DNA from 3 places in the Pseudomonas oryzicola genome. Region 3 is predicted to be linked to each of the others. Evidence: predicted binding sites of a transcription regulator. Region 3 holds the regulator's gene; each other region holds the start of a gene.

Region 1 (7,922 bases), 420 kb from region 3:
GTGTGCGCGGTGCTGATGAGCGGCCTGCACCAGTTGCTGCTGGCGCCTCTACGCCACAGGCTTGCCACTTGGGCGCTCACACTGGCCAGCCTGCTGCTGCTGGCGGCGCTGGCCAGCTGCCTGCAACTGGCTCTGCTTGCCTGGCTGCTACCACTGGCGCTCGCCCTCGGCCACTACCCCGCGTTGCTATGCCTGCAATGCCTGGCCACTGACCACTTGCTACCCAACCAGGGGCGCTGGCGGCTGCTTGCCAGGTACCTTGGCGCACTGCTTGCCAGCTGCCTGTTGCTCGGCGCCAGCCGGCAATGGCTAGCCGAGATTGCCGGCCTGCACCTGGCCAGCCTGGCCCCCGGCGCCCTGATACTGCTCGGACTGCTGTGGGCCTTGTACAATCGCCTGCGTACAGGCCCTGCCCACCCACGTCGTCAAGGAACAACCTGATTTCATGAATGCCGCCAAACGCCTGGAGATCTTTCGCAGGTTGCACGAAGACAACCCCGAGCCGAAGACCGAACTGGCCTACACTACCCCGTTCGAACTGCTGGTCGCCGTGACCCTGTCCGCGCAAGCCACCGACGTGGGCGTCAACAAGGCTACCGCTCGCCTGTTTCCGGTCGCCAACACTCCCGAAGCCATCCATGCCCTGGGTGTCGAAGGCCTGAGCGAGTACATCAAGACCATCGGCCTGTATAACAGCAAGGCGAAAAACGTCATCGAGGCCTGTCGGCTGCTGATCGAGCGCCACGGCGGCCAGGTACCGCAGACCCGCGAAGCGCTGGAGGCACTGCCTGGCGTAGGCCGCAAAACCGCCAACGTGGTGCTGAACACCGCGTTTCGCCAACCGACCATGGCGGTGGATACCCATATCTTCCGGGTCAGCAACCGCACAGGCATCGCGCCGGGCAAGACCGTGCTGGAAGTGGAAAAAAAGCTGATCAAGTTCGTCCCCAGGGAGTACCTGCTCGACGCCCACCACTGGCTGATCCTGCACGGGCGCTATGTGTGCCAGGCCCGTAAGCCACGCTGCGGCAGCTGCCGGATCGAAGATCTGTGCGAGTACAAGCACAAGACTTCAGACGATTGAGTCAATAGGCAAAAACCACCTGAAGCGATTGAAAAAATCTTTTTTACCAGCGTCTGCTTTCTGGTTATAAGGACGGCCAATGGCCCCTTGGCTTGGAGCGACTCATGAGTAGCGATAAAGACGACCTGTCGATCGAAGATGATTTTGTTGCCGCAGAGGATGAAGCGGAGCCCCCTGTGGAAAGCGCAAAGACCAACCTCAGCAAACGCCGCACCATTGACAACATGCTGGAAGAAAGGCGCCTGCAGAAACAACTGGCCGATTTCGACTACGACCTGTAGGCGCATGGCCCGCAGCGCTGGCAAAGCCTCCGGGGCGGAGGCTTTACGGCCTGCCGGTCAGCTCAACCCCTGACGTTGCGCCAGCTCGATCAGGTCGACCAGCGACCGCGCATTGAGCTTGAGCAACAGGCGTGATTTGTAGGTACTGACCGTCTTGTTGCTGAGGAACATGCTGTCGGCAATTTCCTTGTTCGAACGCCCTCTCGCCAACTGTTGCAACACTGTCATCTCGCGTGCCGAGAGGCGGTTGACCATATCCGTCTCGCTTCCCCCGCCCTTGCCACGTGAAACATGCAGGGCCTGGTTGGGGAAGTAGCTGTAGCCCGACAATACGGCCTTGATGGCGCTCAGCAGTTCCGTGAGTTCCTGCTGCTTGCACACATACCCTGCCGCCCCTGCCTGCATGCAACGCATAGAGAAATTGCCAGGCGCCTGCGACGTCAGTACCAGCACCTTGCTGCCGGGGCTGAAGGTGGTCATGCGGGCAATCACCTCCAGGCCGTCCAGTTTCGGAATACCGATATCCAGCACCACGATATCCGGCAGGTGCTGCCGTGTCAGTTGCAACGCTGCCACGCCGTTGTCGGTTTCCGCCACGACGTCATAACCATGCCGCTCCATCAGCATGCGCACGGCCAGGCGTATGACCGGATGATCATCCACGATAAGCACTTTATTCATGCGATATCCATTCATTGTTCTGCTTTGGCACGCCACGATAACCGACAGAACACCTGATGGCGCGAGGATTTGCCGAAGAAACAGATGAACAGATGAAACCTACAACACTTACAGAAATTTCTTACACATAACTACTACGCCTGTAACAACAAACTTCCTTAAAAAGGCGTAACGGTATTGCCCGTTTTTCCATGCGCCCCGTTCCAGGCCACTCTTTCCCTTGAAAAGCTTCAGCAAAGGCCTGCTGAACATACTCGCCACAGCGCGGGACAGCGTTGATTCCCCGCCCGGGAAACAGTCCAGTCTTTAGTTGAGCGACACAGTAAGACAACAATGGGGAAAACGCCGGAGACAGCCCTCATGCCCGAAAGACAACCTGTCGCCCCGCTGACGATCATTGCCATCTTCGCGGGGATCATCGAATCCTCCGCACTTGCTACCTTGCCGTTTCTCAGCGAAGCCAGCCAGAATCTCTACACCTGGTTTCTGGTGGGGTTTCCATTCTTTCTGACAGCGCTGTTCTTCCTGACACTCAACTTCAATTACAAGTCGTTCTACCGCCCATCGTCGGATAAAACGGCAAGCGACATGCCGCCTACGCCAGATACCAGGACGCTACCAAGCACACCTCGCGAAATCAGCGAGGCCGTCCATGCCGAGCCAGTCACGATCATGTTCTCCGGGCCCGATGCCTGTCAGTTGATGGAACAGCAACTTCGGCTTGTTCTTGCCCATCCCGTGCAAACACCCAAGACATGGCGCCTCTGCAACCTGGACAAACGCCAATGTGCCCAATTGTCGGTCAGCCCATTGGAAGAAGATGCGGTACCCCGAGGCGACTGAGGGTTTCAGGCCTCCATCAGGCCCAAAAAAAAACCCCGGCCAGGCCGGGGTTTTCATGGCATGCGCCAGCAATCAGAGCAGCGAACGGCCCTTGTTGGCGGCAATGCGCATACGCAGTGCGTTGAGCTTGATGAAGCCAGCAGCGTCCGCCTGGTTGTAGGCGCCGCCATCTTCCTCGAAGGTAGCGATGTTGGCATCGAACAGCGAGTCGTCCGACTTGCGGCCGACCACGGTGACATTGCCCTTGTACAGCTTCAGGCGCACCACGCCGTTCACGTTGACCTGCGAAGCGTCGATCATCTGCTGCAGCATCAGACGCTCCGGGCTCCACCAGTAGCCGGTGTAGATCAGGCTGGCGTACTTCGGCATCAGCTCATCCTTGAGGTGAGCGACTTCACGGTCCAGGGTGATCGACTCGATGGCACGGTGAGCCTTGAGCATGATGGTGCCGCCAGGGGTTTCGTAGCAACCACGCGACTTCATGCCGACGTAACGGTTCTCGACGATGTCGAGGCGGCCGATGCCGTTGGCACCACCAATACGGTTCAGGTCGGCCAGCACGGTAGCCGGGGTTTTCTCGACACCGTCGATGGCAACGATGTCACCGTTGCGGTAGGTCAGCTCGATGTAGGTCGCCTGGTCCGGGGCATTCTCAGGCGAGACGCTCCAGCGCCACATGTCTTCTTCGTGCTCGGTCCAGGTATCTTCCAGGACACCGCCTTCGTAGGAGATGTGCAGCAGGTTGGCGTCCATCGAGTACGGCGATTTCTTCTTGCCGTGACGTTCGATCGGAATACCGTGCTTCTCGGCATAGTCCATCAGCTTTTCGCGGGACAGCAGGTCCCACTCACGCCATGGGGCGATGACCTTGACACCTGGTTTCAGGGCGTAGGCACCCAGCTCGAAACGCACCTGGTCGTTACCCTTGCCGGTTGCGCCGTGGGAAATGGCGTCAGCACCGGTTTCGTTGGCAATTTCGATCAGGCGCTTGGCGATCAGCGGACGTGCGATGGAGGTACCCAGCAGGTACTCGCCTTCGTAGACGGTGTTGGCGCGGAACATCGGGAACACGAAATCGCGCACGAACTCTTCGCGCAGGTCGTCGATGTAGATCTCTTTAACGCCCATTGCCTGGGCCTTGGCGCGAGCCGGCTCGACCTCTTCGCCTTGACCCAGGTCAGCGGTGAAGGTCACCACTTCGCAGTTGTAGGTATCCTGCAGCCATTTGAGAATCACCGAAGTATCAAGGCCGCCGGAATACGCCAGTACGACCTTTTTTACGTCCGCCATGCCATCACTCCACGGGTTGTACGGAAAGGCGTTGATTCTAACGGCGTTGCAGATAAATTTACAGTGGGGCGACAGCTTCTGACGACAAAGCGACAGGAACTGTCGGAAGGGCGACGGGTATGCGATGGGAATCAGATCAGGGGTGCAGGATAGATGCCCAAGACGGTATCAGAACCCTGAAGCGCAAGGGTCAAAACAGGATCAGGGTGCCAAGGTGCATGCCTTGCCATGGTCAGCGCCGGCATGCCCTCCGGCGGCCAATCCGACCTCAGGGCGCCTTCGTCGCCGGCGCCCCCGAAACCGGCGCAGTAGCAGCCGGACTGGCTGGAGCCGGCGCCGCCTGCTCAACCACCTTTTCCGCTGGTTTCTCAACCACCGCCACCTTGTCCAGCTCGATGTTCACCCGGCGATTCCGCGCCCGGTTCGCCGCGCTGTTGTTCTTCGCCAGCGGGTAGCGCTCGCCATGGAAGCGCACCACAATCTGCTCTTCCGGCACGCCATGAGCCTTGAGGTAATCGGCCACCGCCAGTGCGCGGCGGCGCGACATGTCGCGGTTGGTCAGGCGGTTACCGCTATTGTCCGAGTGGCCGTTGAGCTCGACATGGTTCACTGTCGGGTCGGCCTTCATGTAGTCGAGAATCACATCCAGCCGCGCCTTGGCCGATTGATCCAGTTCGAAACCGCCGCCAGGGAAGCCTACCTGGGTCTGGCGCACCTGGTCATAGTTCATCGGCAGCAACTTGCCGGCACAGGCCTGGTAGTCACTGTAGGCCTTGGCAAAACTGACCGGCAGCACCCGCACTTCCATCGGCCTGCCCGCCTCGCCGGCATAATTGCGCACCACGGTACTGCGGCCGTCGAGCAGGCCATTGATCAGCCGACTGGCCTGGCCCTGCGACGAGCTGAACAACACGCCAGTGCGGGCCATGCGCACGCTGCCCAGATTGATGTCGCTGCGCCCGGGTTGCCACGGTGCGGCGGCTGCCAGCAAGCTAGCAGTACCGGCGCCCAGTGCGTTGCTGTCCGAGCGCAGCTGGAACACCGGCTGCTCGCCGGCACGGCGGACGAACTCACCACTGCCAAAGCCGTCGATCGGCTGCACCAGCCGGCATTCGAACTGGTCACCCTCGACCTTCCAGGCAATATTCTCCATGCGCGTCTGGAAGGTCAGCGCGCCGGCCGGCAGACTGGCGAACAGGGTCAATAGGGCTAGGTAACGCTGGCGCACGGGCGGCTCCACAAATTCTGACGGCTTACCTGCAGGCTATCGGACACCAGCCGGAAAACTTGATAGCCGTGCTCCACCCAGGGTTTTCCGGTAGCATTGGGGCTTGAGTTCGACCCGCCTGGAATCCCCAATGTCCGATCGCCTGACCCTCCTGCGTCCCGACGACTGGCACATCCATCTGCGCGATGGTGCCGTCCTGCCCCACACCGTTGGCGACGTGGCGCGTACCTTCGCCCGTGCCATCATCATGCCCAACCTGGTTCCACCGGTTCGCAATGCCGCCGAGGCCGGCGCCTACCGCGAGCGCATCCTCGCCGCCCGGCCGGCCGGCAGCCGCTTCGAGCCGCTGATGGTGCTGTACCTCACCGACCGCACCAGCCCCGAGGACATCCGCGCGGCCAAGGCCAGCGGCTTCGTGTATGCCGCCAAGCTGTACCCGGCCGGTGCTACTACCAACTCCGACTCGGGCGTGACCAGCATCGACAATATCTTCCCGGCCCTCGAGGCGCTGGCAGAAGTCGGCATGCCACTGTTGGTGCACGGCGAAGTGACGCGCAGCGAGATCGACGTGTTCGACCGCGAGAAGCGCTTCATCGACGAGCACATGCGCCGTGTGGTCGAGCGCTTCCCGACACTGAAAGTGGTGTTCGAGCACATCACCACCAGCGATGCCGCCCAGTTCGTCAGCGAGGCCCCGGCCAACGTCGGCGCCACCATCACCGCGCAACACCTGCTGTACAACCGCAACCACATGCTGGTTGGCGGCATTCGCCCGCACTTCTACTGCCTGCCGATCCTCAAGCGCAACACCCACCAGGTGGCGCTGCTGGACGCGGCCACCAGCGGCAACCCGAAGTTCTTCCTGGGTACCGACTCGGCCCCGCACGCCCGCCACGCCAAGGAAGCCGCCTGCGGTTGCGCCGGTTGCTACACCGCCTACGCGGCCATCGAGATGTACGCCGAAGCGTTCGAGCAACGTAATGCGCTGGACAAGCTGGAAGGCTTCGCCAGCCTGCACGGCCCGGCCTTCTATGGCCTGCCGGCGAACACCGACACCATTACCCTGGTTCGCGAAGAATGGACCGCCCCGGACAGCCTGCCGTTTGGCGAGCAGACCGTAGTCCCGCTGCGCGCCGGCGAAAAACTGCGCTGGCGCCTGCTGGAGGAAAACGCGTGAGCGAAGACCTCTACGAAGACGACCTCGATACCCAGGGCGGCAGCGGTTCGCGTCACCCGATGGCCGAACGCTTCCGTGGCTACCTGCCAGTCGTGGTGGACGTTGAAACCGGTGGTTTCAACAGCGCCACCGACGCCCTGCTGGAAATTGCCGCAGTCACAATCGGCATGGACGAAAAGGGTTTCCTGTTCCCAGAGCACACCTACTTCCACCGTGTTGAGCCCTTTGAAGGCGCCAACATCGAGCCGGCCGCACTGGAGTTCACCGGCATCAAGCTGGATCACCCGCTGCGCATGGCGGTGAGCGAGGAGAGCGCGCTGACCGACATCTTCCGCGGCGTACGCAAGGCGCTCAAGGCCAATGGCTGCAAGCGGGCGATTCTGGTAGGCCATAACAGCAGCTTCGACCTTGGCTTCCTCAATGCAGCAGTGATGCGCAACGACCTCAAGCGCAACCCGTTCCACCCATTCTCCAGCTTCGACACCGCTACCCTGGCGGGCCTGGCCTATGGCCAGACCGTACTGGCGCGCGCCTGCCAGAGCGCCGACATCGACTTTGACGGGCGTGAGGCGCACTCGGCCCGTTATGACACCGAGAAGACCGCCGAGCTGTTCTGCGGCATCGTCAACCGCTGGAAGGAAATGGGCGGCTGGCGCGACTTCAACGATTGATCCGAGGTCGTATTCGCGGCCGGCCCTACGAAGAGGCCGGTACAGCACGGCAAAAAAAAACCGGCCACCAGGGCCGGTTTTTTCATGCGCGTGGCAATTACAGCTTGCCAGCGTTCTCGCTCAGGTAGGCAGCAACGCCTTCTGGCGAAGCGTTCATGCCTTTGTCGCCTTTCTTCCAGTTGGCAGGGCAGACTTCGCCGTGCTCTTCGTGGAACTGCAGGGCGTCGACCAGGCGCAGCAGCTCGTCCATGTTACGGCCCAGTGGCAGGTCGTTGATGATCTGCGAACGGACAACACCGTTGGTGTCGATCAGGAAGGCGCCACGGAAGGCCACGCCGCCTTCGGACTCGACGTCGTAGGCTTTGCAGATTTCGTGGGTCATGTCGGCAGCCAGGGTGTACTTGACCTGACCGATACCGCCGTTGTTGACCGGAGTGTTACGCCAGGCGTTGTGGGTGAAGTGCGAGTCGATCGAAACACCGATCACTTCAACGTTGCGCGCCTGGAAATCAGGGATGCGGTTGTCCAGGGCGATCAGCTCGGACGGGCAGACGAAGGTGAAGTCCAGCGGGTAGAAGAACACCAGGCCGTACTTGCCCTTGATGGCCGAAGCCAGGTTGAAGCTGTCGACGATCTCGCCATTGCCCAGCACGGCCGGAACGGTGAA
Region 2 (7,922 bases), 1.1 Mb from region 3:
GCCAATGGTCGGCTGCCCTGGTCGGCCACCACCAGCATCAGCACCTGATCGTTGACCGCCAACGAGCGTAGCAGTGCGTGCTCGCTGCTGAACAACGCCCGCAGCGGGGCCGGCAGCAGCGCCGAGAACTGGCTGTGGTTTTCCGGGGTGATGCGCAATTGGCCGGCCTGGGCCAGGAGCTTTTGCAGCAGTTTGTTTTGCGATACCTGCAGGGTAAGGGCCCCGGCCTCCTTGGGCAGGCCGGCGAACTGCTGCACGCGCAGATGGTCGCTGGCCTTGTCCAGGCTCAGCAGCAGGACGCGCTGCATGCCACAGGCCAGCAGGGCTTCGAGGGCCTGGGTGGCCAGGTGCACGCTGTTGGTGAATGGGCTGGGCTGGGCCAGCAGGTGCTGGCACAGCTTGCGCCAGCGCGTCAGCTCGTCGTTGCTGGGTGGGGGCGGTGCCAGCATGTCGGGGTGCGGACGGCGCTGCTGCCAAGGCCAGATCAGTGCTTCTGCCGGGTGGAACAGGGCGTGCTGGGCGTGGCGGCGCGCACTCGCCGCAGCCTGCTGGTGCACCTGCTGCTGGACGTCTTCCAGCGAGGTCTGCAGGTACAGCGCGGTCAACAGTTGCCAGCGCAGCAGGTGCGGGTTGTCCCAGCCCACCTGTGCCGCCAGGGCCAGGTTGTTGGCCAGCAGCACGGTGTTGGCCGGTTGGTTGAACCAGCGGCGCAGGCCAGGCTCGGCGTCCAGGCGATGTTGTTGGCTGAGCAGGTCCGGGTCGCGAGCGATGGCAAGTACCTGGGCCAGTTGGTCGCGCTCATCCAGCAGCAGGCGATAACCCTGGGTTACCCATTGTGGCAGGCGCCAGAACTCTGCCATGGCCTGGCACAGCGTCATGATGCGCACGCCAAACAGCTCTTGCTCGACATGGGCGGCGTCTTCGCCCTTGTGGATAACCCGCAGTTCCCAGGTGTCGAGCAGCTTCGGGTAGGCCAGCGCCAGCGGCCAGAGTGGCGACAGGAACAGCAGGCTGCCCCAGTGGATTTCCTGCCACAGTCGTGCCAGGCGGCTGGCGAACAGGCCGCTGGCCTGCTGCGAAGCGTGCTGGCTGATCAGCTGGAACTGGCACAGTACCGGTGGGATCTCTTCGACGGGCACCGCAGGCAGGCGCTTGAGCAGCTGTTCGCTGCGCTCCAGGCCCAGGCGGTTGAGAGCGATTTCCAGGCTTTCGGCCGGTTCGGCCAGGCTGGCATTGGTGGGGTGATTGGCTTCGCGCATCACCGACAGCACCAGGGCCGGGCTATCCTGCATCAGTTCGGCGATATCGCGCAGCGAGCGGCGGCTATCGTGGATGGCGGCCATGACCCGGTCGTAGCTGTGCTTCGGCACGGGGATGCGAATACTCTCGAGCAGCTTTACCCAGGCCTCTAGCGTACGCGGGGCCTGAGCGGGCACCTTGGTTTCAATTGTCATTTTGACATCAGTCCGAACTGGCTTTTCGCAATGAGTGGCTATAGTCTGGCGCAGTTCTGCCGATAAGTAGAAGAAGAGTTTTCAGGCTCCCGTCTCTTCCCCTGACCACGACAGCAAGTGCTTTGAACCTATGGCTAAAATTATCGGCATCATCGTCGTATTCGCGAGCGTGCTCGGCGGATACGTACTCTCCCACGGCAAGATCGCGGCACTGATCCAGCCGTTCGAAGTACTGATCATCGGCGGTGCGGCCTTCGGTGCATTCCTGCAGGCCAACCCTGGCCACATGACCATGCACGTCATCAAGAAGTCGATGAAGATGTTCGGCTCGCGCTTCAGCCATGCCTTCTACCTGGAAGTGCTGGGCCTGGTGTACGAGATCCTCAACAAGAGCCGTCGTGAAGGCATGATGGCCATCGAGGCCGACATCGAGGACGCCGCAGCCAGCCCGATCTTCGCCAAGTACCCGACAGTGCTGGCCGACGAGCGCATGACCGCGTTCATCTGCGACTACCTGCGCATCATGTCCACCGGCAACATGGCCCCGCACGAGCTCGAAGGCCTGTTCGACATGGAGCTGCTGAGCATGAAGGAAGAGCTGGAGCACCCGTCCCACGCCGTGACCGGCATCGCCGACGGCATGCCAGGGTTCGGTATCGTCGCGGCAGTACTGGGTATCGTGGTGACCATGGCCTCGCTCGGCGATGGTGACCAGGCCTCCATCGGCCTCCATGTGGGTGCGGCGCTGGTCGGTACCTTCTTCGGTATCCTGGCGGCCTACGGCTTCTTCGGGCCGCTGGCCAAATGCCTGGAGCACGATGCCAAGGAAGAACTGAACCTCTACGAATCGATCAAGGCTTCGCTGGTGGCCTCGGCCTCGGGCATGCCGCCTTCGCTGGCGGTGGAATTCGGGCGCAAGGTGCTGTACCCCAAGCACCGCCCAAGCTTTGCCGAACTGGAACAAGCGGTTCGCGGTCGCTGAGTCATGGAGAACAATCAGCCCATCATCGTCAAGCGCGTCAAGCGCTATGGCGGCGGCCATCACGGCGGCGCCTGGAAAATCGCCTTTGCCGACTTCGCCACGGCGATGATGGCGTTCTTCCTGGTGCTGTGGCTGTTGTCCACGGCCACACCGGAACAGAAGATCGCCATCGCCGGCTACTTCAAGGACCCGATCGGCTTCTCGGAAAGCGGTACGCCGTACATCATCGACCTGGGTGGTTCGCCGCAGCTGGCGCCGGAAAAGACCATCAACCCTGAAGCCAAGTCCGAGCCGACGCCTGATACCAGCATCCAGCTGGACAAGGACCAGGTCGAGACCATGGCCGAGCAGGTCGAGCGCGAGCGCCTGGAGTTGTTGCTGCAGGAGCTGCAGAACAAGGTCGAGGAAAACCCGCAGCTGCAGAAGTTCAAGGACCAGATCCTGTTCGAGATCACCCAGGATGGCCTGCGCATCCAGATCATGGATGCCGAGAACCGGCCAATGTTCGACATTGGCAGCGCACGCCTGCAGCCGTACTTCGAAGACATCCTGCTGGCCATGGCCGACACCATCAAGGCTGTACCGAACAAGATCAGCATCAGCGGCCACACCGATGCCAAGCCGTATGCAGGCAGTGGTGAGTTCGGCAACTGGGAGCTGTCGGCCAACCGGGCCAACGCCGCACGTCGTGCGCTGGTGGCCGGTGGCTATCCGGATGGCCAGGTGGCGCGGGTGGTGGGTTATGCCTCGTCGTCGCTGTTCGACCGCAACAACCCGTTCAACCCGGTCAACCGCCGCATCGACATCATCGTGCTGACCAAAAAGGCCCAGCGCGACATTGAAGGTGAACAGGGTACCCCGGAAAAACCGGCTGCCGCACCGGCCACTCCGGCCGCACCGCCTGCGTCCGATGCGACCGAGCAAGCCCCCATGCAGCCGCGCGAACTGCGCCAGAAGCTGAACATCTTCGAGGAAGGAACGCTGAAGATGGATGAGGCCAAGGAGCAGTAAGCCCTCCATGCCTGCGCAGCCCCCTGTAGAAGCGGCCTCGTGTCGCGAAAGGGGCGCGCAGCGGCCCCGGATATCAGCAAAAGTGCCAATATTGCCGGGGCCGCGTTACGGCCCTTTCGCGACACAAGGCCGCTTCTGCAGGCGTGTGCTTCAGTAACTGTCTTCCGGCAGGCTGGCGATGATCGAGCGGTAGCTGTTCATTCGTTGCTGCTTGATGCGTCCTTCGTCCAGCGCCTTGAGCAGTGCGCAACCCGGTTCACGGTCGTGCTTGCAGTCGCGGAAGCGGCAGGTACCGAACAGGTCGCGGAACTCGATGAAGCCATCTTCCACATCGCTGCGGCTGACGTGGCCAAGGCCGAATTCGCGGATGCCCGGTGAGTCGATCAGGTCACCGCCATTAGGGAAGTGGTACAGCCGCGCGGTAGTAGTGGTGTGGGTACCCTGGCCAGACCATTCCGACAGATCGCCGACGCGGGTGCCGGCGTCCGGCAGCAGGCTGTTCACCAGCGAGGACTTGCCGACCCCCGACTGGCCGACGAACACGCTGATGTGGCCGTCGAGCATCTGCTGCAGGCGTTGCATGCCGTCCCCATGGTGCGCCGATACTTCCAGCAGCGGGTAGCCCAGATCGCGGTAGACCTCCAGCAACGCATGCAGGCCCGGGCCGTTCTGGTCATCGATCAGGTCGGCCTTGTTCAGCAGCAACAGCGGGCGAATGCCGGCGTGTTCCGCCGCGACCAGGTAACGGTCGATCAAGTTGGGATGCGGTTCGGGAGCCGGAGCGAAGACGATCACGATCAGGTCGACGTTGGCTGCCACCGGCTTCAGCTGGCCGTGGTTGTTCGGCCGGCACAGCTCGGTGCTGCGCGGCATCTGCGCGACGATCACGCCGATGCCCTGGTTGCCCGCGCGCCAGACCACGCGGTCGCCGGTGACCAATGCCGGCAGGTTGGCGCGCAGGTGGCAGCGGAACACCTGGCCTGCGGCTTCGCCGTCCTGAGCCTCCACTTCTACCTGCACACCGAAGTGCGCGATCACCAGGCCCAGCTGCTCCGGCCCCAGGTCGCCACCCTCCAGTTCCTGCAGCACGTGCTGCTCGCGTTTGGCCGCACGCGCGGCGCGCTCGTTCTGGATTTTTTCGATGCGCCAGTTCTGGCGGCGGTTGAGCTGGCGTTTGGCCATGAAGGTTCCGTGCGTGGTGGGGCGGGTGGAAAACGGCAGGCAGTTTAGCACGCCAGGCAGCGGATCAATTCGCTGGCCTGCGTGCCGTGAATGGGCGTGCCCTGGCCACTACGCTACTATGAACGCCTATACGAGGAGCCCCTGCATGCAAAACCCACAGAACCTGATCTGGATCGACCTGGAAATGACCGGCCTGGATCCGGACAGCGATGTCATCATCGAGATGGCCACCATCGTTACCGACAGCGAGCTGAACACCCTGGCCGAAGGGCCGGTGATTGCCATCCATCACAGTGACGAAGTGTTGGCACGCATGGACGAGTGGAACACCCGCACCCATGGCGCTTCGGGCCTGACCCAGCGCGTGCGCGAGAGCAAGGTCGGCATGGCCGAAGCCGAGGCGCAGACCATTGCCTTCCTCGAACAGTGGGTGCCAAAAGGCAAATCGCCGATCTGCGGCAACAGCATCTGCCAGGACCGCCGCTTCCTCTACCGCCACATGCGCAACCTGGAAAACTACTTCCATTACCGCAACCTGGATGTCTCGACCTTGAAGGAGCTGGCTGCCCGCTGGGCGCCATCCGTGCGTGACAGCTTCAAGAAGGGCAACACCCACCTGGCGCTGGACGACATCCGCGAATCGATCGCCGAGCTGCGCCACTACCGCGAGCATTTCATCAAGCTGTGAGTCGAAAAGGCGCAGATATTCTCTCTGCGCCCCCTTTTGGTGCCATGTGCAACTGGTTAGACTGCGCGCCTTTCTCGCCTGCCCGCACGGACCCCGCGCCATGTTGTTGATGCTCTACCTGATTGCCATCACCGCCGAAGCCATGACCGGTGCGTTGTCTGCCGGCCGCCGCGGCATGGACTGGTTCGGCGTGGTACTGATTGCCTGCGTCACCGCCCTGGGTGGCGGCTCGGTGCGTGACGTGCTGCTCGGGCACTACCCGCTGACCTGGGTGAAGCACCCGGAGTATCTGGTACTGACCAGTTGTGCAGCGCTGTTGACCATTTTCATTGCACCGATGATGCGCCGCTTGCGCTCGCTGTTCCTGGTGCTCGATGCCCTGGGGCTGGTGGCCTTTACCCTGATTGGCTGCATGACTGCACTGGAGATGGGGCAGGGCATGCTGGTGGCATCCCTCAGCGGGGTCATTACCGGGGTGTTTGGCGGGATCCTGCGGGATATCTTCTGCAACGACATCCCCTTGGTGTTCCGTCGCGAGTTGTACGCCAGCGTCTCGTTTGCCGCGGCCTGGTTCTACCTGGGCTGCGTGTACTTCAAGGTGCCGGCGGAGCAGGCGATGCTGCTGACGTTGTTTGGCGGCTTCCTGTTGCGCCTGCTGGCGATCCGCTTTCACTGGGAAATGCCGAAGTTCCACTACAACGACCAGCAGTAACGCTAAAGCGCTCCAGGTAGGAGCGGATTTATCCGCGAAGCTGGCGACGCGGTGGATGGCGCCGGCTGTGCCGGTGATCGCGGCTGAAGCCGCTGCTGCAAGCCGGAGCAGTTCAAGGGGTATGCAGCCTTTGAACTATTGAATGCCGTGCTGCGCCAGCGCCCACTCCACATGTTCGCGCACCAGCTCCGAGGCATCCTCTCGTCGCGCTTTCAGGGCTTCGATCACCGGGATCGTCGACGGCGCATTGCCCAACCCCACTGCCAGGTTGCGCAACCAGCGCTCATACCCGGCCCGGCGCAACGGCCCGCCCTCGGTCTTGCGCAGGAACGTCCTTTCATCCCACAGGAACATTTCGGCCAGTTCGGCATTTTCCAGGCCGTGCCGTGGCTGGAAGTCCTGCTCCTGGCTGTGCCTGGCAAAGCGGTTCCATGGGCAGACGATCTGGCAATCATCGCAACCGAACACCCGGTTACCCATCTTGGCGCGCAGCTCGACCGGGATCGGCCCTCTGAGCTCGATGGTCAGGTACGAAATGCAGCGCCGTGCATCCAGCACATAGGGCCCGACGAATGCCTGGGTCGGGCAGATGTCCAGGCAGGCCTGGCAACGCCCGCAATGCTCGCTGCTGGTGGCTTCGTCCACCGGCAGCGGCAGGTCGACGAACAGTTCGGCGAGGAAGAAGTAGCTGCCTGCCTTGCGGTTGAGCAGCAGCGTGTTCTTGCCGATCCAGCCCAGCCCGGCCTGCTCGGCCAGGGCCTTTTCCAGTACTGGAGCGCTGTCGACGAAGGCGCGGTAACCGAACGGGCCGATAGCTTCCTGGATGCGGTCGGCCAGGAACTGCACGCGCTTGCGTACCAGCTTGTGGTAGTCCCGGCCCAGGGCGTAGCGCGACACGTAGGCTTTTTCCGGCTGCGCCAGGCGCTGCGCCATCTGCGTGTCGCCGGGCAGGTAGTCCATGCGCAGCGATACCACGCGCACGGTGCCGGGGATAAGTTGCTCCGGGTGCGCGCGTTTGCTGCCATGGGCGCCCAGGTATTCCATCTCACCCTGGTAACCGGCATCGAGCCAGCGTTGCAGGTGATGTTCGTGCTCGCCAAGGTCGACCCCGGCGATGCCAACATGGGCAAAACCGAGTTCTTGGCCCCAAATCTTGATGGATTGGGCCAGTTGGGCGAGGTCAGGCGTACAAGCGGACATGGATGGGCAAGGCATAACGGGCTCAGGTGCGTATAATTCTGCCAGACATTGGAGCCTTTGACCGCATGCCGCAGACCAAACACCCCAGTCATGCCCCGCAACTGCTCAGCAGCGTGAGCGTCGCTCGCCTGCCGGCACGCCATGCGCAGGCTCACAAAGGCGACTTCGGCCATGTGCTTGTGGTCGGCGGCGACCTCGGCACCGGTGGCGCCGTGTTGCTCAGCGCCGAAGCCGCCTTGCGCTGTGGTGCCGGTTTGGTCAGTGTGGCAACCCGCCCTGAGCACGTTGCTGCCGGCCTGACCCGCATGCCCGAGACCATGTGCCTGGGGGTCGAATCGGCCAACCAGTTGATGGGGGGGCTGGAGCGTGCTTCGGTACTGGTGGTCGGCCCCGGCCTGGGCCAGGCGGCCTGGGGCCGCAGCCTGCTGTCGGCAGTGGCCAATGCCGAGCGCCCGCAGGTGTGGGATGCCGATGCCCTGAATTTGCTGGCGCGCACCCCGCTGGCCCTGCCGAGTGGCAGCATTCTCACCCCGCACCCGGGGGAAGCGGCGCGGCTGCTGGGGATTTCCACCGAGGCGGTGCAGGTCGACCGCCAGGGGGCCGCGCGCAAGCTGGCGCGCCGCTACAACAGTGTCTGCGTGCTCAAGGGCGCTGGCACGCTGGTCGCAGACCCGGCCGGGCAACTGCTGCTAT
Region 3 (7,922 bases):
TACCCACCTCAACCAGATCCTGCAGAAGCACTGCCACGAGCTGATCGGCCACGAAGAGGTCCAGCAATTGCTGCAGGTGCTGGCCAAGGCTTCGCCTAAACTTGCCGAAGAACTGGTGCCGGGTGTCATTTCCTTGTCGGGCCTGCTGAAAGTGCTGCAAGCGCTGTTGTCGGAGCAGGTGCCGGTGCGCGATATTCGCAGTATTGCCGAGGCGATCGCCAACAACGCCAGCAAGAGTCAAGATACCGCCGCGCTGGTGGCGGCGGTGCGCGTCGGATTGTGTCGCGCCATCGTGCAAAGCATTGTCGGCGTTGAGTCGGAGCTGCCAGTGATTACTCTGGAGCCAAGGTTGGAACAGATTTTGCTCAATAGTCTGCAAAGGGCCGGGCAAGGTCAGGAAGACGGTGTTCTTCTGGAACCGAGCATGGCCGAGAAGCTGCAGCGTTCGCTGATCGAAGCGGCCCAGCGCCAGGAAATGCAGGGCCAGCCGGCCATCCTCCTGGTTGCCGGCCCGATCCGCGCCATGCTGTCGCGTTTCGGTCGCCTGGCTGTACCGAATTTGCATGTTCTGGCGTATCAGGAAATACCGGACAACAAGCAAGTCACCATCGTTGCCACCGTGGGCCCTAACGGCTGAGGTAGTGGATAATGCAAGTTAAGCGATTTTTCGCCGCCGATATGCGTCAGGCCATGAAGCTGGTCCGTGATGAGCTGGGCGCTGATGCCGCCATCATCGGCAACCGCCGCATCGCCGGAGGTGTCGAACTGACGGCCGCGCTGGACTACAAGCTGTCCGCCCTGGCCCCGCGTGTGCCCAATGCCGAGCTGGAAGAAGAGCTGCGCAAGACCCATACGCGCATCGCCACTGCCCGCGCCGAGCTGGATCACCGCCCGGATAGCAGCGACAACAACCGGCAATTGTTCGCCGGGCAGCCGCTGACCGCCGCCGAACCGTTGATCGAACCGCACGTCGACGCCCCCGCGCCTGCGCCTGCAGCCCCGGCTGCGGCGCCGGTCGATGCGCGCCTGGTCGATGCCATGCGCTCCGAGCTGTCTGGCCTGCGCGAGCTGCTGGAAGTGCAGCTCGGCTCGTTGGCCTGGAACCAGCTGCAGGGCAGCAAGCCGCAGCAGGCCACGCTCTGGCGCCGCCTGCAGCGCATCGGCCTGTCTGGCCCGATCGCCCGTGAGCTGCTCGACCTGACCGCCGAAATCGACGAGCCACGCCAGGCCTGGCGCATGTTGCTGGCCCACCTGGCGCGGATGATCGAGATTCCCGAGATCGAACCGATCGAAGAGGGTGGAGTGATCGCCATGGTCGGCCCTGCCGGCATGGGCAAGACCACCACCTTGGCCAAGCTGGCCGCCCGTTACGTACTCAAGTACGGCGCCCACAACCTGGCGCTGGTGAGCATGGACAGCTTCCGCATCGGCGCCCAGGAGCAGCTCAAGACCCTGGGCCGCATCCTCAACGTACCGGTGACCTACGTCGACCCTGGCCAGTCACTGGCTGCGGCGCTGGAGCCACTGCTGCGCAAGCGCGTGGTGCTGATCGATACCGCTGGCCTGCAGGCCAGCGACCCGGCCCTGCGCATGCAACTGGAAACCCTGGCCGGGCGCGGCATTGCCGCGAAGAACTACCTGGTCCTGGCCACTACCAGCCAGAAGCAGGTGCTGACCGCCGCCTACCACAGCTACAAGCGCTGCGGTCTGGCGGGTTGCATCCTGACCAAACTCGATGAAACGGCAAGCCTTGGTGATGTCCTGAGCCTTGCCATCAGTCATGAACTGCCAGTGGCCTACCTGACCGATGGGCCGCGCATTCCTGACGATCTGCACCTGCCGCGAGGGCACCAGTTGGTGTCGCGCGCGGTCAATGTGCAGCAGCAGGACGAGCCCAGCGAAGAGGCCATGGCCGACATGTTCGCTGATCTCTATCACAACCCACGGCGAGCGGGTTGATGATGAAGTGTGTGCAAGGTAGCTATGCCAAGGGGTACGCAGAATTGCCCCACGTGTGGCCTGAGTCCCAGCGAGACAAGGTAAATAACAGACATGGGTAGCATGCATCCCGTACAGGTGATCGCCGTGACCGGTGGCAAAGGTGGCGTCGGCAAGACTAACGTTTCAGTGAACTTGTCTCTGGCGCTGGCCGAGCTTGGCCGCAGGGTCATGCTGCTCGACGCCGACCTGGGCCTGGCCAATGTCGACGTGTTGCTCGGCCTTACGCCCAAACGGACCCTGGCCGATGTCATCGAGGGGCGCTGCGAGCTGCGTGACGTGATGCTGCAGGGCCCTGGCGGTGTGCGCATCGTCCCGGCGGCCTCGGGCACCCAGAGCATGGTGCACCTGGCCCCGGCCCAGCATGCCGGCTTGATCCAGGCGTTCAGCGAAATCGGCGACAACCTCGACGTGCTGGTGATCGACACCGCTGCGGGTATCGGTGACTCGGTGGTCAGCTTCGTCCGCGCGGCCCAGGAAGTGCTGCTGGTGGTGTGTGACGAACCCACGTCCATCACCGATGCCTACGCCCTGATCAAGCTGCTCAACCGCGACTACGGCATGAACCGCTTCCGGGTGCTGGCCAACATGGCGCAGAGCCCGCAGGAAGGGCGCAACCTGTTTGCCAAGCTGACCAAGGTCACCGACCGCTTCCTCGACGTTGCCCTGCAGTACGTGGGCGCCGTGCCCTATGACGAATGTGTGCGCAAGGCCGTGCAGAAGCAGCGCGCCGTCTACGAAGCCTTCCCTCGCTCCAAGTGCGCGCTGGCATTCAAGGCGATTGCCCAGAAGGTCGACAGCTGGCCGCTGCCGGCCAACCCGCGCGGTCACCTGGAATTCTTTGTCGAGCGCCTGGTGCAACCCACCAGCGCGGGACCTGTGTTATGAACGCCAGTGGTTTCAAGATGTACAGCCGGGCGTCGAAAGACGCGCAGTACGAGCTGATCGAACGCTACGCCCCATTGGTCAAGCGCATCGCCTATCACCTGTTGGCGCGGCTGCCGGCCAACGTGCAGGTCGAGGACCTGATCCAGGCCGGCATGATCGGCCTGCTGGAAGTGGCCAACAAGTACGATGCCAGCAAGGGCGCCAGCTTTGAAACTTACGCTGGCATTCGTATTCGCGGCGCCATGCTTGACGAAGTGCGCAAGGGTGACTGGGCGCCACGTTCGGTGCACCGCAACACGCGCATGGTCAGTGACGCGATGCGTGCCGTGGAGGCCAGAACCGGGCGTGACGCTAAAGATCATGAAGTTGCTGCCGAACTCCAGTTGAGTCTCGATGATTACTACGGGATCTTGAACGATACCCTGGGCAGCCGCCTGTTCAGCTTCGACGACCTGCTGCAGGACGGCGAGCACGAAGGGCTGCATGAGGATGGTGCCAGTGGTCAGGTCGAGCCTGCGCGTGGCCTGGAGGACGAGCGCTTCCAGGCGGCCCTGACCGAGGCCATCGCCAACCTGCCGGAGCGTGAGCGCCTGGTGCTGGCGCTGTACTACGACGAAGAGCTGAACCTCAAGGAAATCGGTGAGGTGCTTGGGGTCAGCGAGTCGCGAGTCAGCCAGTTGCACAGCCAGTGTGCCGCGCGCCTGCGCAGCCGCCTGGGAGAATGGCGGGCGCGTTGAACCCGGTGTCGTTGCAGTCGTTTTCCACGTTGTACCCAATTGATTGAATGCGCGCTCGGGGCCGAGCGCGTTAGAGACTGCTTGGAGGTCTACTTGAACAAAGACATGAAAATCCTCATCGTTGACGACTTTTCGACGATGCGGCGGATCATCAAGAACCTGTTGCGTGACCTGGGCTTCACCAACACGGAGGAGGCTGATGACGGCATCACGGCACTGCCGATGCTGGAGAACGGCCACTACGATTTCCTGGTGACCGACTGGAACATGCCCGGCATGTCCGGCATCGACCTGCTGCGCAAAGTGCGTGCCAGCGACAAGCTGAAAGCCATGCCGGTACTGATGGTGACCGCCGAGGCCAAGCGCGACCAGATCATTGAAGCGGCCCAGGCCGGGGTCAATGGCTATGTGGTCAAGCCGTTTACCGCCCAGGTGCTCAAGGAAAAGATCGAGAAGATCTTCGAACGCGTCAACGGCTGAGTCTCGTCAGGGGGGCGCCATGGATTCATCACAAACGTCTTTGGGCGAGTTCGAGTCGACCCTGAAGAAGCATGCCCAGGAACTGGTCGCAAGCCTTGAGCACGGCCGGTTCGGCGAGGCGGTGCAGCTGATCCACGAGCTGAACCAGACCCGCGACCGTGGCCTGTACCAGGAAGTCGGCAAGCTCACCCGCGAGCTGCACAGTGCCATCGTCAGTTTCCAGATCGACCCGACCATGCCGCAGGCCGAGGAGGTGTCGCAGATAACCGACGCCACCGAGCGCCTGTCCTACGTGGTCAGGCTCACCGAGGGCGCGGCCAACCGCACCATGGACCTGGTCGAGGAAAGCACTCCGGTGCTCAATGACCTGGCCAGCGAGGCCGCAGCCCTGAGCAGCGACTGGCAACGTTTCATGCGCCGCGAAGTGGCTGCGCCGGAGTTCCGCGACCTGGTGAAGCGCGTTGACAGTTTCCTGACGCACAGCGCCGAAGGTAACCGCAAGGTCGCCGGCCACCTCAACGACATTCTGCTGGCGCAGGACTATCAGGACCTGACCGGCCAGGTGATCAAGCGCGTTACCGCGCTGGTGACCGAAGTGGAAAGCAACCTGCTCAAACTGGTGCTGATGGCCAGCCAGGTCGACCGCTTTGCCGGTATCCAGCATGACCACGATCAACTGCGTGCAGAAAAAGATCGAGAAAAACATCCGACTCGGGGTGAAGGTCCGCAGATTCATGCCGATAAGCGTGAAGACGTCGTGTCCGGTCAGGACGATGTCGATGATCTGCTGTCCAGCCTGGGTTTTTAAGGAGCACCTTTGATGAGCTTCGGCGCCGATGAAGAAATCCTCCAGGATTTCCTGGTAGAAGCCGGCGAAATTCTTGAGCAACTGTCCGAGCAACTGGTCGAGCTGGAAAGCCGGCCCGACGATGCCGACCTGCTCAATGCGATCTTTCGCGGTTTCCACACTGTAAAAGGGGGCGCCGGCTTCCTTCAGCTGAACGAGCTGGTGGAGTGCTGCCATATCGCCGAGAACGTATTCGACATCCTGCGCAAAGGTGAGCGCCGGGTCGATGCGGAACTGATGGACGTGGTGCTCGAGGCACTGGACACGGTCAACAGCATGTTTGGCCAGGTGCGCGAGCGTAGCGAAGTGACCCCGGCCACCCCCGAGCTGCTGGCAGCCTTGTCGCGCCTGGCCGAGCCGGGCGCTGCGCAAGAAGCCCAAGCGCCTGCTGCTGCAGCGCCGGAGCCGGTTGTCGAGGTTGCCGCCGAGGAGCAGGACATCACCGACAGCGAGTTCGAGCAGCTGCTCGATTCGCTCGATGCGGTCAAGGCGCAGGCGGCGGCCGACGAGCAGTTGCAGGGCGAGACCGTCAGCGGCGAAGGTGACGAGATCACCGACGCCGAGTTCGAATCGCTGCTCGACCAGTTGCACGGCAAAGGCCAGTTCAGTGCCGAGCTTGCCGTGCCACCGGTTGCCAGCGCGCCGGAAGCGGCCAGCGACGAAATCACCGACGCCGAATTCGAATCGCTGCTTGATCAGCTGCATGGCAAGGGCACCTTCCAGGCTGATGCCTTGCCGGCCGCCAAGGCCTCGGCGCCTGCCGCCGCGGAGCCTGGCACCAGCGCTGACGAAATCAGCGAGCACGAGTTCGAGGCGCTGCTTGACCAGTTGCACGGCAAGGGCAAGTTCAGCGGCGAAGTAGCCGCTGCCGAAGCCCCGGCCGCGGCCAAGGTGCAAGCGCCGGCTGCGCCCAAGGCCGACAGCCAGCCAGTGGCCAAGCCTGCTGCCGCCGCAGCTCCCGCACCGGCCAGCAAACCTGCTGCCGCGCCGCGCGCACCGGCCCCGGCTGCCGACAAGCACGGCGCCAGCGAAGCGGAAACCACCGTGCGGGTCGATACCGCGCGCCTGGACGAGATCATGAACATGGTCGGCGAACTGGTGCTGGTGCGTAACCGCCTGGTGCGCCTGGGCCTGAACAGCGGCGACGAGGCCATGTCCAAGGCCGTGTCCAACCTCGACGTGGTCACCGCCGACCTGCAGACCGCGGTGATGAAAACCCGCATGCAGCCGATCAAGAAAGTCTTCGGCCGCTTCCCGCGCCTGGTACGTGACCTGGCCCGCCAGTTGAAGAAAGAGATCAACCTGGAGCTGGTCGGTGAAGAAACCGACCTCGACAAGAACCTGGTCGAGGCCCTGGCCGACCCGTTGGTGCACCTGGTGCGCAACGCTGTCGACCATGGCGTGGAAATGCCTGACGAGCGTGAGGCTGCAGGCAAGCCGCGTACTGGCCGGGTGGTATTGTCGGCGGAACAGGAAGGCGACCACATCCTGCTGTCGATCTCTGACGACGGCAAGGGCATGGACCCCAACATCCTGCGCGCCAAGGCCGTGGAAAAGGGCCTGATGGACAAGGACGCCGCCGATCGCCTGAGCGAATCGGACTGCTACAACCTGATCTTCGCCCCGGGCTTCTCGACCAAGACCGAGATTTCCGACGTGTCCGGCCGTGGTGTCGGCATGGACGTGGTGAAGACCAAGATTTCCCAGCTCAACGGCTCGATCAACATCTTCTCGGCCAAGGGCCAGGGCTCGAAGATCGTCATCAAGGTGCCGCTGACCCTGGCAATCATGCCGACCCTGATGGTGATGCTGGGCAACCAGGCGTTCGCCTTCCCGCTGGTCAACGTCAACGAGATCTTCCACCTCGACCTGTCGCGCACCAACGTGGTCGACGGCCAGGAAGTGGTGATCGTGCGCGACAAGGCGTTGCCGCTGTTCTACCTCAAGCGCTGGCTGGTCCAGGGCCAGGTGCACGAAGAGCAGCACGAGGGCCATGTGGTGATCCTGTCGGTCGGGACCCAGCGCATCGGCTTTGTCGTCGATCAACTGGTTGGCCAGGAAGAAGTGGTAATCAAGCCGCTGGGCAAGATGCTGCAGGGCACCCCGGGCATGTCCGGGGCCACCATCACCGGCGACGGTCGCATCGCGTTGATTCTCGACGTCCCGAGCATGCTCAAGCGTTACGCCGCACGGCGTATTTGATTTCGGTGGCGCACCCTGGCGGGTTGCGCCACCTAACGGAGTGTTTATGGCAGTCAAGGTCCTGGTGGTGGATGATTCCGGTTTCTTCCGCCGCCGCGTCTCGGAAATCCTCTCGGCGGATCCGACGATCCAGGTGGTGGGTACCGCGACCAACGGCAGGGAAGCAATCGACCAGGCGCTGGCGCTCAAGCCCGATGTCATCACCATGGACTACGAAATGCCCATGATGGACGGCATCACCGCAGTGCGGCACATCATGCAGCGCTGCCCGACGCCGGTGTTGATGTTCTCCTCGCTGACCCATGAAGGCGCCCGCGTCACCCTCGACGCACTGGATGCCGGGGCGGTGGATTACCTGCCGAAAAACTTCGAGGACATCTCGCGCAACCCGGAAAAGGTCAAGCAGTTGCTGTGCGAGAAGGTGCATACCATTTCCCGCAGCAACCGCCGCTTTGGCAGCTACGCCAGCCCCGCGCCAGTGGCTACGGCGGCGCCTGCCAGCAGCTTCGCCAGCCCGGCCCCGGCACGTACGCCGGTAGCTACCCGTGCGGCAGCCCCGGCCGCCACGCCAACGCATGTGCCGGCGCCCAAGCGCAAGCCTTACAAGCTGGTGGCCATCGGCACCTCCACCGGTGGCCCGGTTGCCCTGCAGCGTGTGCTGACCCAGCTGCCAGCCAACTTCCCGGCACCGATCGTGCTGATCCAGCACATGCCGGCGGCGTTCACCAAGGCCTTTGCCGAACGCCTGGACAAGCTGTGCCGCATCAGTG

What was found. Region 3 encodes FliA, which starts transcription of late flagellar genes. Its sites were predicted from a motif close to CTAAAGTTTNNNNNNNNNNNGCCGNTAA; they were not measured.
Region 1: the regulator FliA is predicted to act here: its motif matches at 5,444-5,471, upstream of HU760_RS06295 (flagellar protein MotY).
Region 2: the regulator FliA is predicted to act here: its motif matches at 1,493-1,520, upstream of motA (flagellar motor stator protein MotA).

Annotation. Positions count from the first base shown of each region.
Region 1 covers NZ_JABWRZ020000001.1:1,385,088-1,393,009, reverse strand. The annotation lists gene HU760_RS06325 (NADH:quinone oxidoreductase) at 1-441, shown strand, start outside; gene nth (endonuclease III) at 446-1,084, shown strand; gene HU760_RS06315 (PA3496 family putative envelope integrity protein) at 1,189-1,365, shown strand; gene HU760_RS06310 (response regulator transcription factor) at 1,423-2,046, opposite strand; gene HU760_RS06305 (hypothetical protein) at 2,407-2,889, shown strand; gene HU760_RS06300 (argininosuccinate synthase) at 2,962-4,179, opposite strand; gene HU760_RS06295 (flagellar protein MotY) at 4,448-5,407, opposite strand; gene pyrC (dihydroorotase) at 5,538-6,584, shown strand; gene rnt (ribonuclease T) at 6,644-7,255, shown strand; gene HU760_RS06280 (peroxiredoxin) at 7,353-7,922, opposite strand, start outside.
Region 2 covers NZ_JABWRZ020000001.1:745,725-753,646, forward strand. The annotation lists gene HU760_RS03330 (HDOD domain-containing protein) at 1-1,454, opposite strand, end outside; gene motA (flagellar motor stator protein MotA) at 1,585-2,436, shown strand; gene motB (flagellar motor protein MotB) at 2,440-3,447, shown strand; gene rsgA (small ribosomal subunit biogenesis GTPase RsgA) at 3,598-4,629, opposite strand; gene orn (oligoribonuclease) at 4,775-5,317, shown strand; gene HU760_RS03355 (trimeric intracellular cation channel family protein) at 5,418-6,029, shown strand; gene queG (tRNA epoxyqueuosine(34) reductase QueG) at 6,165-7,229, opposite strand; gene HU760_RS03365 (NAD(P)H-hydrate dehydratase) at 7,295-7,922, shown strand, end outside.
Region 3 covers NZ_JABWRZ020000001.1:1,803,485-1,811,406, forward strand. The annotation lists gene flhA (flagellar biosynthesis protein FlhA) at 1-637, shown strand, start outside; gene flhF (flagellar biosynthesis GTPase FlhF) at 649-1,959, shown strand; gene fleN (flagellar synthesis regulator FleN) at 2,044-2,886, shown strand; gene fliA (RNA polymerase sigma factor FliA) at 2,883-3,623, shown strand; gene HU760_RS08205 (chemotaxis response regulator CheY) at 3,729-4,103, shown strand; gene HU760_RS08210 (protein phosphatase CheZ) at 4,123-4,911, shown strand; gene HU760_RS08215 (chemotaxis protein CheA) at 4,924-7,152, shown strand; gene HU760_RS08220 (protein-glutamate methylesterase/protein-glutamine glutaminase) at 7,199-7,922, shown strand, end outside.